4 regions of the Brenneria goodwinii genome follow, and region 3 is predicted to be linked to each of the others. Evidence: predicted binding sites of a transcription regulator. Region 3 holds the regulator's gene; each other region holds the start of a gene.
What was found. Region 3 encodes Fur, which represses iron uptake genes when iron is present. Its sites were predicted from a motif close to ATAATAATGAGAACNACTATCAA; they were not measured.
Positions count from the first base shown of each region.

Region 1: ACN28R_RS06140 (TonB-dependent siderophore receptor) is a predicted target of Fur. The motif match lies at 2,157-2,179, and genes of this name have one in related genera.
Region 2: fhuE (ferric-rhodotorulic acid/ferric-coprogen receptor FhuE) is a predicted target of Fur. The motif match lies at 1,705-1,727, and genes of this name have one in related genera.
Region 4: ACN28R_RS06145 (isochorismate synthase) is a predicted target of Fur. The motif match lies at 1,269-1,291, and genes of this name have one in related genera.

Region 1 is NZ_CP014137.1:1,347,966-1,351,534, forward strand. It holds gene ACN28R_RS06125 (cation:proton antiporter) at 1-884, shown strand, start outside; tRNA gene ACN28R_RS06130 (tRNA-Val) at 1,112-1,188, opposite strand; gene ACN28R_RS06135 (DMT family transporter) at 1,560-2,021, shown strand; gene ACN28R_RS06140 (TonB-dependent siderophore receptor) at 2,411-3,569, shown strand, end outside.
Region 2 is NZ_CP014137.1:2,478,819-2,482,387, forward strand. It holds gene fhuE (ferric-rhodotorulic acid/ferric-coprogen receptor FhuE) at 1-1,576, opposite strand, end outside; gene fhuB (Fe(3+)-hydroxamate ABC transporter permease FhuB) at 2,009-3,569, opposite strand, start outside.
Region 3 is NZ_CP014137.1:2,747,174-2,750,742, forward strand. It holds gene fldA (flavodoxin FldA) at 322-849, shown strand; gene fur (ferric iron uptake transcriptional regulator) at 1,177-1,626, shown strand; gene glnS (glutamine--tRNA ligase) at 1,694-3,352, opposite strand; gene nagE (N-acetylglucosamine-specific PTS transporter subunit IIBC) at 3,525-3,569, opposite strand, start outside.
Region 4 is NZ_CP014137.1:1,351,678-1,355,246, forward strand. It holds gene ACN28R_RS06140 (TonB-dependent siderophore receptor) at 1-957, shown strand, start outside; gene ACN28R_RS06145 (isochorismate synthase) at 1,322-2,512, shown strand; gene ACN28R_RS06150 ((2,3-dihydroxybenzoyl)adenylate synthase) at 2,509-3,569, shown strand, end outside.

The DNA.
Region 1 (3,569 bases), 1.4 Mb from region 3:
CCAGCGAGGCGGGAATGAATGACGGCAGTGCGCTGCCGCTGCTGATGCTGGCAGTCATGCTGCTGACCGCGCCGGGCGGCGTATCGCTGGCGGCGTTCGGCCAGTGGGCGTTGGTAGACGTACTGTGGGCCATTACCGCCGGGGTGGCGATAGGTTTTGCCATGGGCCGCTTTGTCGGCCAGTACGCCACGCATCTGCGCCACACCCATCAGGACGTTGCGCCGAACGATTTCCTGGCGCTGGCGCTGATTGCCCTGAGCTATGCCGCCGCACAGGCGCTGGATGCGTCAGGATTTCTTGCGGCTTTTGCCGCCGGCGTCGGGCTGCGCCGGGCAGAAATGCGCGTCGTCAATCGCCAGCCTGCCGATGAATTTTCCGACAGCGACAACCGTCCTCCCGCAGAGGTGATGGTCAATCCCCATATCCGTCACGAACCGGGGAAAACCAATCCCACCAGTTCGGTTGGGTTAGTAGTGGGGGATGCCCTGTCGTTCGGCGATATGGTGGAAAGACTGTTTGCCGCGGGGATCATCATCGTGCTGGGCATCACACTGGCTCAACACTGGGATCCGGCAGGTCTGCTGATGGCCGCTTTGCTGTTTTTGCTGATCCGCCCGCTGTCGGTATGGATTGCCACTATCGGCATGAAAGCGCCGCGTGAGCAGCGCCTGATATTGGGATGGCTGGGAATTCGGGGAATCGGCAGCATTAATTACATTGCCTGGGCCTATACCCACGGACTGGCCGGTGACGAGGTAACAAGAATGACCGATATGGCCTTTACGTTGATCGTCGCCAGCGTGGTGGTACATGGCATGTCGGTAACCCCGCTGCTCAACTGGCGGCAGAGTAAAATTGCCGCCAGGCAGCGCGATAAGGACTGATCGGCAACGGTCCGATCACCCTGAGAAAATCACGGCAGCGCCGCTGCCGTGTCGCAGAATTGGCGCTGACCGACGAGTACCTGCTGACACTCATATTAAAAGCGGGCTTAAAGTAACGGGTAATAGAAGGATTTCAATAGAAGTAGATTTTGCTGGAACGCGAGAGAGGAGGTTTTCACCTCATTTCAATGATCTACAAACGTTAGGATAACTGTAGATATTTGAATTGGTACGACCGAGTGGACTCGAACCACCGACCCCCACCATGTCAAGGTGGTGCTCTAACCAACTGAGCTACGGTCGTACAGGATAGGTTGCGCTCTAATGGATTGGCATCCGTGAACTAACCTTTTGATTAAAATGCTATTTTGCATCCCAATGTCTGGAATGGCCGCTATTATGGACTGGTCCGTAATAGATGGCAAGACCTTTGTCTATCATACTCTTCCAGATGCTGAATGTTTGGTCAACTGGCACGGGCGGACCGTACCGCTACGAACGGAAAACGGTGATAAACCGCCGGGATCTCATTGCCCACAACCGAGAATATACGCTACCGTACTATTTGTTATGGCAGGGTTTTTCATAGCATGAACATCACAAATGTATGAAGGGTTGCCGTTGTTTGAATGCCGGGCTGTGTTAGCAGTCATAGACATAAGGAATAATATGAACATGGTGTATTTATTGATGGCGTTGGCCGGCGGAGCCGGTTTATCCATACAGGCCGCCGTCAATAGCCGTTTGAGTTTCGGGGTAGGGGGACAGCCGTTAATTGCCGCGCTGATCTCGTTTGGTATCGGTACGCTGTGCTTACTGGTGGTGGCGTTGATTCAGGCCGACTGGCACAGCATGGGGGCGAATATCGGACAGCAGTCGTGGTGGCGCTGGATCGGCGGCGTTATTGGCGCCGCTTTTGTGTTCACGTCGATTTTTCTTGCTCCCAAGCTTGGCGTTACCAACACCATGTTTTTGTTTATTATCGGCCAACTGGCCTCGGGTATGGCCATCGATAACTATGGTCTGCTTCAGATGCCGATACGGCCGGTGTACTGGTGGAAGTTCGCCGGTATAGGGGTGATGTTGCTAGGGCTGGTGCTGTTTATGTTCGGCGATCGCTGGTTTCAGCACGCTTGATGCGCCCGATCCCTCGTCGCGGCTGGTTTCTCTCCGTTAACTCATAGAACAACACAACAGGGGTGTGGTGAGTAAAGAGGCGGATTATTTTTGAGTGAGATCAAATTCCCATCAGTTTTGTAAACGTTAATTCAATTAATATTGATAATCATTATCATGTGTAATAAGGTGTGACTGCTCATTTTTTAGCAGGTCATATCTTTATGGCGATGACCTTTTCCTGAACGGGCTCAGGTTCGATTTCTTCATCACTCTTTATCTATGAGAAGAAGAATAAGCATATTGAACCCGGCCTTCTCTTTTGATTACGCAACAACAAGAGCTCCTCCTTTCTGAGGCAGTATCGCTTTCTCTGCTATCGGGATGGTAAGCAAAACGGGAATTGCATGATGATAAAAAAATTATCGCGTTATTCCGTGGCGACGCTGTTGGGTTTGAGTACGTCTACACTCTCTACATCTGCTTTGACGGCAGAGACGGCAACGGATGCTACGGCTACACAGAAAAAAATACTTTCTTCAGAGAACGAGGCGGGGGACACAATCGTGGTCACCGCGGCGGAGCAGACCCGGCAGGCGCCCGGTGTTTCAGTCATTACGGCTGAGGACATCAGTAAACGCCCTCCGGCGAATGATATATCCGAACTGATCCGCACCATGCCCGGCGTTAACCTTTCCGGCAATTCAAACAGTGGTTCCCGCGGGAATAATCGCCAGATTGATCTGCGAGGCATGGGACCGGAAAATACGCTGATCCTGGTTGACGGTAAACCGGTCTCAAGCCGGTCGGCCGTGCGCTATGGCTGGCGTGGCGAACGCGATACCCGCGGCGATACCAACTGGGTGCCGGCCGATATGGTCGAACGTATTGAAGTGCTGCGCGGTCCGGCGGCGGCGCGTTATGGCAACGGAGCGGCGGGCGGGGTGGTGAATATCATCACCAAACAGCCGGCTCAGGAGCTGCACGGCGCTTGGAATACTTATATGAATATGCCGCAGCATAAATCCGAAGGGGCGACCAAACGTACCGATTTCAGCCTGATGGGCGGCTTGACCGATACCCTGAGTTTCCGTCTATACGGCAATATCAATAAAACGCAGGCGGATGCCTGGGATATCAACGACGGTCATCAGCTTAGTCCGGAAGCCACCAATATTCCCGCCGGGCGCGAAGGCGTGCGCAATAAGGACATCAACGGACTGTTGCGTTGGGAATTTATGCCGCAGCAGACGCTGGAGTTTGAAGCCGGTTTTAGCCGTCAGGGTAATATCTACGCCGGCGACACGGAAAACAACAACAGCAACGAGACGTCCCTGGATAAATACGGACAGGAAACCAATCGTATGTATCGGCAGAATTTTGCCGTCACCCATCGTGGCTACTGGGACAGCGGCGTGAGTTCGATGTCCTATTTTCAATATGAAAATACGCATAATACCCGTATTTTTGAAGCATTGGCCGGCGGTCCGGCCGGCAGGCCGCAGGGCAGCGACTTTACCACCATCAAGCTGGATGCGTTTACCGGCCACAGCGAAGTGAATATTCCTT
Region 2 (3,569 bases), 270 kb from region 3:
AGCTGACAAACGCGGAATAGGTGTCATTAATGTCATAAACCAGACCGCCGTACGGCGTCAGGTTGTTTTTATCCATATTAGCGGTGATGCCGTTTGTGCTGTATTGCGTATAACGCGCGCCGACAATCAGCGATAGCGGATCGGTAAGCGAGAAGCGCGCCGCCGTATAGCCGGCTTTCTGGCGAATGGTATCATCCCCGTTAAGCGCCCATTCTCCCCAATCGGGTTCAGTCACGTTGCCGTTCCAACCATTGGTACTGCCTACATCATTGGCGCTTATCGTCACAAACCGGCCATAGTAACGGTTACGCTGGCGGCTGTAATCCAGCCCGACGACGAGCTCATGCTGCCGCCCCAACAATTCAAACGGACCTGACGCATAGGCGTCGATGGCATCCTGCGTGCGAAGGCCGTCATACCAGCCACCATAGGCGGAGGTATCATTGGTAAGAAGCCCGGTGGTTTTATCCGCGAAGCCGCTTACATAAAACAATTTGCTGTCAAAATCCGTTTCTGAGTGCGCGCTATTCAGCCGCACCTGCCAGCCGTTGTCGAAGTTGGTGGTCAAATTGGCAAAAACCTTGCGCGACAGGATATTATAATGCGCCCAGTCGGCCGCGGGGTTGGAACTGCGATCGTAATGGGTTGGTTCGCCATTCGAGTACCAGGCCGGCAAACCACCCCATGTGGGATTACCGGTGTCCCGCGACTGATAACTATACCCCACGTCAACCGTCGTTGAGTCCGTCAGGTCAGCTTCGATATTGCCATAGAGGAACTTTTTGCTTTGATGGTAGCGATCGAGCCAACTGTCCTTATCCTGATACCCGGCCACAATGCGGCCGCGTACCGTACCTGACTGATTCAACGGGCCAGAAACATCGGCGACATAGCGCTGATCGTTCCAACTGCCGTAGCTGGCGCTTAAATTACCGCTAAAGGTTTTACTATCCGCTTTCTTACGCACCATATTGATGGAAGCGCCCGGGTTTCCGGTTCCGGTCATCAGACCGGTAGAGCCGCGCACGATTTCAATACGATCATAGATCGCCGCATCATCGTCGGTATCGCCGAAGTTCCATGACTCATTTTGCGTGGTGGGAATATCATCATAGGTATAATTGTTGATATAAAACCCACGCGAATAAAAATCGAAACGCTCAGTGTCATTCTGTGATGCTGAAATACCGGCGGCGTTATGCAGTACATCGCTAATATTTTGCAGATCCTGATCTTTAATACGCTGCTTGGTGACGATACTCACCGACTGCGGAATATCGCGCGGGGTCAGGTTAAGTTTGGTGCCGGCGCGGGTGGCCGGCACGGTATAGTCATGTTCTGGCTGGCTAACGCTGTCGGTATTGTCTCCGCCGCCGGCGCTCACGATCACCGTATCTCCATTGCTATCATTACTCTGCTGAGCCTGGGAAGACGCGGGCGCAGTGGTACTGTCCGCTGCACGGGCGGCGGCAAGGCCCACTGCATTCGCCACCCCCAGCGCGATAAGCGAAACGGTGAAATAATGCTTCACTCCCCTTACGCCGGGTGCCCTACCACTGACTTGTTTGAAAGACATGATACTTCCTCGTTAGCATTCTAGCCTTAACGCCGCAGGCGCGAGTTTCAGTTAACAAACTCGCCGGGTGTGACGAAAGCGTGTTAAAAATCGATTAAGAATCTAGATAGCCAAAACAATAAATAGAAATAATAATTACTACCATTATCATGCGCATATATTTAGTAAGCATTGTAATAATTCGGAAACAAAATATTTCCAAATATTGATTATGTAAGAGATGATCAATTTTTTTCTGTGGCCGACGCAGCCGATGCCGGCAGCGCCGGAATGAGTCGGCGACGGGAAGATACGGTGCAACTGGCGTAGGCGGACCCGATATCGTTGATGTCGTAAATCAGGCCGCCCTAGAGGAAGAGATTGTCTTTTTCCATCACTACCGATTGCCGTCGGCGCGATACTGGGTAGGAATCACGGTAGCTCTGACGCCAGTCAAAACGACTGACGCCTCAGCAGGTAAACAAAATACGGCGCGCCGATAAACGTCGCCAACAGCCCGGTCGGAATTTGGTACGGGAACATCACCATCCGCCCGCACCAATCCGCCGTAATCATCAGCAGTCCGCCCAGTAACGCCGCCATCGCCATTTGCGGCATGGCGCGACGGAAACCCAGCAACCGCGCCATATGCGGCGCCATCAGGCCGATAAAGCTCAATGGGCCAACGGTCAGCGTCGCCATCGCGGTTAACGTTGCGGCCAATAGCAGCAGCGCCAAACGGACCGGCGTCAGCGCCACCCCCACCGCCCGGGCGGTCACGCCGCCCAACGGCAAAATCGTCAGCCAGCGACGGCACAGCGGAGCCAGAACAATCAGCGCCGCGGCAAGCAATGCGGTACGTACCGCCTGTTGCGCGTCGACGGCGTAAGTCGAACCGGAAAGCCAGGTCAGGAGTCCGCCCATCCGCGGATCGCCGCTGGCCAGCAGCAGATACATCGCGGCGGAGAACGCCGTACTGAGCGCGATTCCGGCCAATAACATCCGCTCGGCTGAAAAACCGCCGCGGCCAGCCGCTATCATAATAATCAACAACGTGGCCATAGCCCCCAGGCTGCCCGCCGGCAATAGCCAGGCGAAGGCGTCGCCCGGCACCATAAACAGCATGATGACCACACCGAAAGCCGCCCCGGAACTGATGCCCAGCACTTCCGGACTGGACATCGGATTGCCGGTCAGTTTCTGGATCAGCGTTCCCGCAACGGCCAGCATCATCCCCGCGGCCAGCGCTGAGACCAGGCGCGGCCAACGCCACGGCATCAGCGCATCCAGCTCGGCGCCCAGACTCCAATGCCAGCCCGAGGCGTTTTGGCCCAATACCAACGCCAGCACGCATCCCGCCAGCAATAGCGCCCCCGCCGCCGCATAGCCTATCAGCGGCCGCCGACATTCAGTCGGCGCGTTATTCCCCGGCGACATGGCCGGCGGCGATGCATTGCCGCGCAAGCGCGGCAGCAGCCATAACAACAGCGGCGCGCCAATCAGCGCGGTAGCGGAGCCGGTCGGAATCTCACGCCATATCTGCGTCAACCAGATCATAATCTGGTCGGTCAGCCAGAGCAGCAACGCCCCCAACAGCGGCGTCAATAACATCCGCTGTAATAAACGGCGCGCCCCGAGTATTCTCGCTATCAGCGGAGCAAATAGGCCGATAAAGCCAATCACGCCCACCGCATTCACCAGCATGGCGCTGAAAATAATCGCCAGCGCCAGCGCGCCCGCGCGGGCGGCATTCAAGCCCAAGCCAAGGTTACGCGCCACGTCGTCATCCAAGCCAAGCAGCGTCAGCGGACGCAGCAGCAGCAGCGCCAACAGCATGACGATCAGCAAGCGGGGCAACAAAAACGTCGCCGTCTCCCAACCTTGCTGGTTCAAGGCGCCCGTTCCCCACAGAAAGACGCTCTGCATGTCATCGGAATGAAATAACGCCAGCAGGCTGCTCAACGCGGCGCAATATAATCCCAGAACCAGCCCGGCCAAAATCAACGTCACCGGC
Region 3 (3,569 bases):
ACGCTTGTTAATCGACAAAGCGCGGAGAATGTTTAGCCTCGGAACTGTACTTACCGGCGCTAATTTTCTATTCTTTGAACAACCTCATAACTTTTCATAAACATAAGCTTTATTGATTCATTCGGAATGTGACTAAAGGATATAAACATGGACAGATCATGGGCGGCTCAATTCAGTAAATGGACGACGACAAAATTCATGCCGCGATTTACTTATCCTTACCGATACGAGTTTCTCATGCAGTGCGTGTCTGTTATTATTAGCCGATAAGTGGGTAAAAGACTGCTCCATATCATTAAGAATCAAGAGGTTATTCAATTCATGGCACTCATAGGAATTTTCTTTGGCAGTGACACCGGCAATACCGAGAACATTGCCAAGACCATCCAGCAACAACTGGGACCAGACGTTGCCGAAGTTCATGACATCGCCAAAAGCAGTAAAGAAGATCTTGAAGCTTTCGATATTTTGCTGTTGGGTATCCCGACCTGGTACTACGGGGAGGCCCAATGCGACTGGGATGACTTTTTCCCTACGCTGGAAGAAATAGACTTTACCGGCAAACTGGTTGCCCTGTTTGGCTGCGGCGATCAGGAAGACTATGCCGAGTACTTCTGTGACGCGATGGGCACCATCCGCGATATTATTGAACCGCGCGGGGCGACTATCGTCGGACATTGGCCGACGGAAGGATATTACTTTGAAGCCTCTAAAGGTCTGGTTGATGATAAGCACTTCGTTGGTTTGACCATCGACGAAGATCGTCAGCCCGAACTGACCAATGAGCGTGTCACCGCCTGGGTGAAACAGATCAGCGAAGAGCTGAATCTGAAAGAACTGGTCGGCTAAGACGATTTTCCGGCTCTGATAGTGTTCCTGTCAGAGCCGGATTAATAGAAAAAACCTCTCGTAAAGATTGATACATTTTTCTAACTTCTTCCTATAAGTATGTACAATACCCACATCGGTTATGTGCATTCGTTTTGGTGTACCCCACTACCAACAATGGATTGCATGGTACATCCATATTGTGTGTGGAAATAATATTGTTAACATTTCATTGTTTTCATTTTGTATGCACGGTTCTATAATTGAGACGCTATTGCATTTTTGAGCCGACCGATGTCATAGGCTAGATAGCCTCCATTGATAAGTAAGCAACAGGACTAAATCCGCATGACTGACAATAACACCGCATTAAAGAAGGCCGGCCTGAAAGTCACTCTTCCAAGACTAAAAATTCTGGAAGTATTGCAGGACCCGGAGTGCCACCACGTCAGTGCGGAAGATTTATATAAGAAACTGATTGATATGGGCGAAGAGATTGGTTTGGCGACCGTCTACCGCGTACTGAATCAGTTTGATGATGCTGGTATCGTTACCCGCCACAATTTTGAAGGCGGAAAATCAGTTTTCGAACTGACACAACAACATCATCATGACCATCTGATTTGCCTGGATTGTGGCAAAGTCATTGAGTTCCGTGATGAGTATATCGAAGCACGCCAGCGCGAAATCGCGGAAAGACACAACATCAAACTGACCAACCACAGTTTGTATCTGTATGGCCATTGTAGTGGAGGGGATTGCCGTGAAGACGAAACCCTGCACGACGCAAAAAGATAAATCTACCGCATAAAATAAAACCGCCGAGGCGGTTTTATTTTTCTTTTACCTGCACAAACCCCTACGCTTATCCTACCCAGGTGTCCCGCAAGCCCACCGTACGGTTAAATACCAGATGCTGTGGACTGGAATAAACGCGATCGGCACAGAAATAGCCTTCACGCTCAAACTGATACGCTTTTTCCGCTTCAGCCTGCGCCAGACTTGCTTCAACGAAGCCATGGGTCACTTTCAGTGATTCCGGATTGATGGTCGACAGGAAATCGTCCGCCGCCCCGGGGTTGGCAACGCCGAACAAACGATCATACAGACGGAACTCCGCCGGCAGGCCGTGCGTCACGGACACCCAGTGAATAACGCCTTTTACTTTACGGCCATCGGCCGGATCTTTACTTAAAGTATCCGGATCATAGCTACAGTAGATGGTTGTGATATTGTCCTGATCGTCTTTATCAATATGTTCCGCCTTAATCACATAGGCATTACGCAGACGAACTTCCTTACCCAACACCAGACGCTTGTATTGCTTATTGGCCGACTCACGAAAATCAGCGCGATCGATATAAACTTCACGGCTGAACGCCACCTGACGCGTGCCCATTTCCGGTTTATTCGGATGGTTTGGCATCGTAACCCACTCTTCATGACCTAAAGGAAGGTTTTCAATTACCAGTTTTACCGGATCGAGCACCGCCATGGCGCGCGGCGCATTTTCATTCAGATCGTCGCGTACGCAGGACTCCAGCGCCGCCATTTCAACGTTGTTATCCTGCTTGGTTACCCCGATGCGGTAACAAAACTCACGGATAGACGCGGCGCTGTAGCCACGGCGGCGCAAGCCGGAAATCGTCGGCATACGCGGATCGTCCCAACCTTCAACAATTTTTTCCGTCACCAGCAGGTTCAGCTTGCGCTTGGACATGATGGCGTATTCAAGGTTAAGACGAGAGAACTCATACTGACGCGGATGGCAAGGTATGGTGATATTGTCCAGCACCCAGTCATATAAACGGCGGTTATCCTGGAACTCCAACGTGCACAGTGAGTGCGTCACGCCTTCCAGCGCATCGGAAATACAGTGGGTGAAATCGTACATCGGGTAGATGCACCATTTGTTGCCGGTCTGATGATGCTCCGCAAACTTAATCCGGTACAGAACCGGATCGCGCATCACGATAAACGACGATGCCATATCGATCTTGGCGCGCAGACAGGCCGTCCCCTCGGCAAAGCCGCCGTTGCGCATTTTGTCGAATAATTCCAGGTTTTCCTGCACGCTGCGGTCGCGGTACGGGCTATTTTTACCCGGCGCCTTCAACGTACCGCGATATTCGCGGATTTGCTCCGGCGTCAGTTCATCGACGTACGCCAGCCCCTTGCCGATTAGCTCAATCGCATACTGATGCAGTTGATCGAAATAATCGGAGGAGTAGCGAACGTCGCCGCTCCATGAGAAACCCAGCCAGTTAACATCACGTTTGATCGACTCAACGTATTCAATATCTTCTTTTACCGGATTGGTATCGTCAAAACGCAGGTTACATTTCCCGTTGTAATCCTGGGCTATGCCGAAATTCAGGCAGATAGACTTCGCATGCCCGATGTGCAGATAGCCATTAGGCTCCGGCGGAAAACGCGTCTGAATATGGTCATGTTTACCGGACGCCAGATCTTCATCAATAATCTGACGGATAAAGTTGGTTGGGCGGGCTTCAGCCTCACTCATGCTTGATTCCTCAATGCTATAACGACATATAACCGCTAATGATCCAACAAGCTAAGCTGGGAAACAACCGTTAGTTTCATTAAAAAACAAAAACGGGATGAGATAGCGATCTCATCCCGCAAATTTACCTTATGCCGCGTTATTCACATACGGTGAAAAGCAGGTATCGGCATTATTCTTCGCTGACTTTCTTCAGTGCGGAAGCGATCGACTCAGC
Region 4 (3,569 bases), 1.4 Mb from region 3:
GCACGGATAGCCTCAATCTTCACCGAAGATAATATCGAAGTCACCGATAGCACAATGCTGACGCCTGCGTTGCGTTTCGATCACCATAGCATCGCCGGCAATAACTGGAGTCCGTCGCTCAATTTGTCTCAACAACTGGGCGAAGATTTCACCCTGAAAATGGGGATTGCCCGAGCCTATAAGGCGCCCAACTTATATCAAATCAACCCTAATTATTTGCTATATAGCCGGGGCAATGGCTGCTTCGTGGCGGGAAGCAGCGGGTGTTATCTGTTGGGTAACGAAGATTTAAAAGCGGAAACCAGTATTAACAAGGAAATCGGGATTGAGTTCAATCGTAACGGCTATCAGGCGGGGGTTACCTATTTCCGTAATGATTACCGTAATAAGATTGAAGCCGGTTACTCTTCCGTGGGAACCACCACAAATGGCAATACCGAGATTTTGCAATGGGCGAACGTACCAAAAGCGCTGGTGGAAGGGCTGGAAGGGACGCTGAATATTCCCATCAGCGAGACGATAACATGGAACAACAATATTACCTGGATGTTGCAGTCGAAAAATAAAACCACCGGTGATTATTTGTCGATCACGCCGGAATTCACGTTGAATTCCTCCGTCAGTTGGCAAGCGACGGAAGATCTCTTCTTCCTGGCCGACATGACCTGGTATGGCCGTCAGAAGCCGAAAAAATACAACTACAAAGGAGAGGCGACAACCGGCATCGATCGGCATGAAGTCAGTCCTTACGCGATATTCGGTCTGAGCGGGACGTATGACGTGAACAAATATGCCAGCGTGACGGTTGGGGTGGATAACCTGTTCGATAAACGCCAGTTCCGAGCCGGGAATGCGCAATCCGTTATCAATGCTTCCGGATCGCTATATGGCGCTGGGGCGGCGACCTATAACGAACCAGGCCGGACGTTCTTTGTCAGTCTGAATACGCGTTTCTAGTTTCTAATTCAGTTCGCTATCTGTACCTTTGGCGGCGGGCATACGCACGATCGGTGCGCCTGCCGTCAAAGGTTTATTTGCCATTCTTTATTTCCGGTAAAGTGCATATTGCATTTTATTTATTACCGCATCGACCACTAAAAACCATCCGATAGCTGTGTGTTAATGAAAAGAAAATAAAAATTAAATAAAAATAAATCGAGATTTTCTTTATCGATATTCGACAATGAATATTCTTATATTCACAATATTCCAATTTTTATAAATATATGGTTGACCTTATCTGATACTTTAGTATAGCTTGTCTATTCATGATAATGATTATCATAATCATTGCTATTTCCGCATGATGAGAGGTGATCGGATGAACAGATTGGTGGAAGAAGGTAGTCGCAGCAAACAAGCAATACCCGAGAAATCTGCCGTTTTTTCATATCGGTCGATGCATCGTAGTATTTCTGCCTGCGGAGTATTTGAAAGAATTTTACGGCCGGCTGTAGTAAAAAATGATGGTTTAACAACATTTTGGCCTCATATTCAACAAGCTATTAGCCGAGCGAAGCAGGCCGGTATTGCTGAGCCCATCGTGATTGGCGCCCTACCTTTTGATACGTCGCAGCCATCATACCTCTATATCCCCAATGAATATCAGTTTGTTTCAGCATCAGGAATAGAAGATGGCGCACTGGAACAAACTCATAAGAAAAAACGCATAGTTAGTACAAAAAATACACCGGAATCGTCTCAGTTTAAATCTTCTGTCATATCAGCATTAAATTACTTACAAACAAGGGAAATAAAGAAGGTCGTACTCTCAAGAATAGTGGAAATTGAATTAGCGCAGGAAATAGATTGTCAGGAGATAATAAATAATCTCAGATTGCAAAACGCCGGCGGGTATCATTTTTCTCTGCCACTGCCTGATGGCAGCATATTACTGGGAGCCAGCCCGGAATTATTGATCCGTAAGCACGGCGATCTTATTCACAGCCAACCGCTGGCCGGTTCGATATGCCGTCATAGCGATATCGAGCAGGATCGCGTTCATGCCGGGCAATTATTTGATTCTGACAAAGATCTTCGTGAACACCGGATGGTGGTGGATGATATCCAGCAACATTTATCGCCTCATTGCCATTATCTGCATGTGCCGGATGCGCCTTCGCTGCTGAGTACCGACACGATGTGGCATCTTTCCACTTCTATTCGCGGCGAATTGCGTCAGCCTGAAACCAGTGTGATTCAGTTAGCCTGTTTGCTACATCCCACTCCTGCGCTGTGCGGTACGCCAACGGCAGCGGCAAGACGGTTGATCGCCGAGCTGGAGCCCTATGACCGCGGCGTGTTCAGCGGCATCGTAGGATGGTGCGATGCCAATGGCGACGGAGAATGGGCAATAGCGATCCGCTGCGGCATCGTGCGGCATAAGTCGGTGCGTTTCTTTGCCGGCGCAGGCATTGTCGAGGGTTCAGAACCGCAGAAAGAGTGGGAAGAAGTTACAGGGAAACTCGGCACCATGCTGCGGGCCTTCGGTTTACAAACGGAGAGCGTATGAGTATTGAATATACCCCATGGCCGGACGAGTTTGCCCGGCAGTATCGCCGCAAAGGATATTGGATCGATCGGCCGCTGAGCGACATCCTACAGCATCAACATCAGATGCGGCCTGATGCGGTGGCGATTGTTTGCGGCGATCGGCAATGGAGCTATCGTCAGTTCGAACAGCAGGCGTCGGCGCTGGCCGCGAACCTGACCCGGGCGGGGCTATGCCAGGGCGATACTGCGCTGGTGCAGTTGCCCAACGTCGCCGAGTTTTATCTGACTTTCTTTGCCTTGCTGAAAATGGGCGTGGCGCCTGTTAATGCGCTGTTCAGTCATAATAGATTGGAATTGACATCCTATGCGCATCTGATCGCTCCCCGCTTACTGGTCGCCTCCAGACGGCACAGTCTGTTTGCCGATGATGGCTTTCTGCGCCAATTGCAGGCTCAGCATCCAACGTTGAATACCGTTTTATTGGACGGCAGTCGGGATGAGCGCGACCTGCAGAGCTGGCTGACTCCTGACGATTCATCGTTGGCGTATCAGCCATCAGACGCTTCGGATGTTGCTTTTTTCCAGCTTTCCGGCGGAACGACCGGGACGCCGAAGCTGATTCCCCGCACCCACAATGATTATTACTACAGCGTGCGTCGTAGCGCGGAAATATGCCGCTTGACGCACTCAACCCGTTATTTGTGCGCATTACCGGCGGCGCACAATTATCCCCTTAGCTCTCCGGGAGCGCTGGGCGTCTTTTACGCCGGCGGACGAGTCGTGCTGGCGGACGATCCCAGCCCGATGACCTGTTTCCCGCTGATAAAGCAGCACCAGATAGATATCACGTCGCTGGTGCCTCCGGCGGCGGCGCTGTGGATTCAGTCCGCCGCGCAATACCCGGAGGATTTGGTGAGTCTGAAACTGTTGCAGGTTGGTGGTGCCAGACTGAGCGACAGCGTGGCCCGCCGGATTCCGGAGCAACTAGGCTGCCAATTGCAACAGGTGCTGGGGATGGCGGAAGGATTGGTGAACTATACCCGGCTCGATGATGACGATGAACATATCTTTACCAC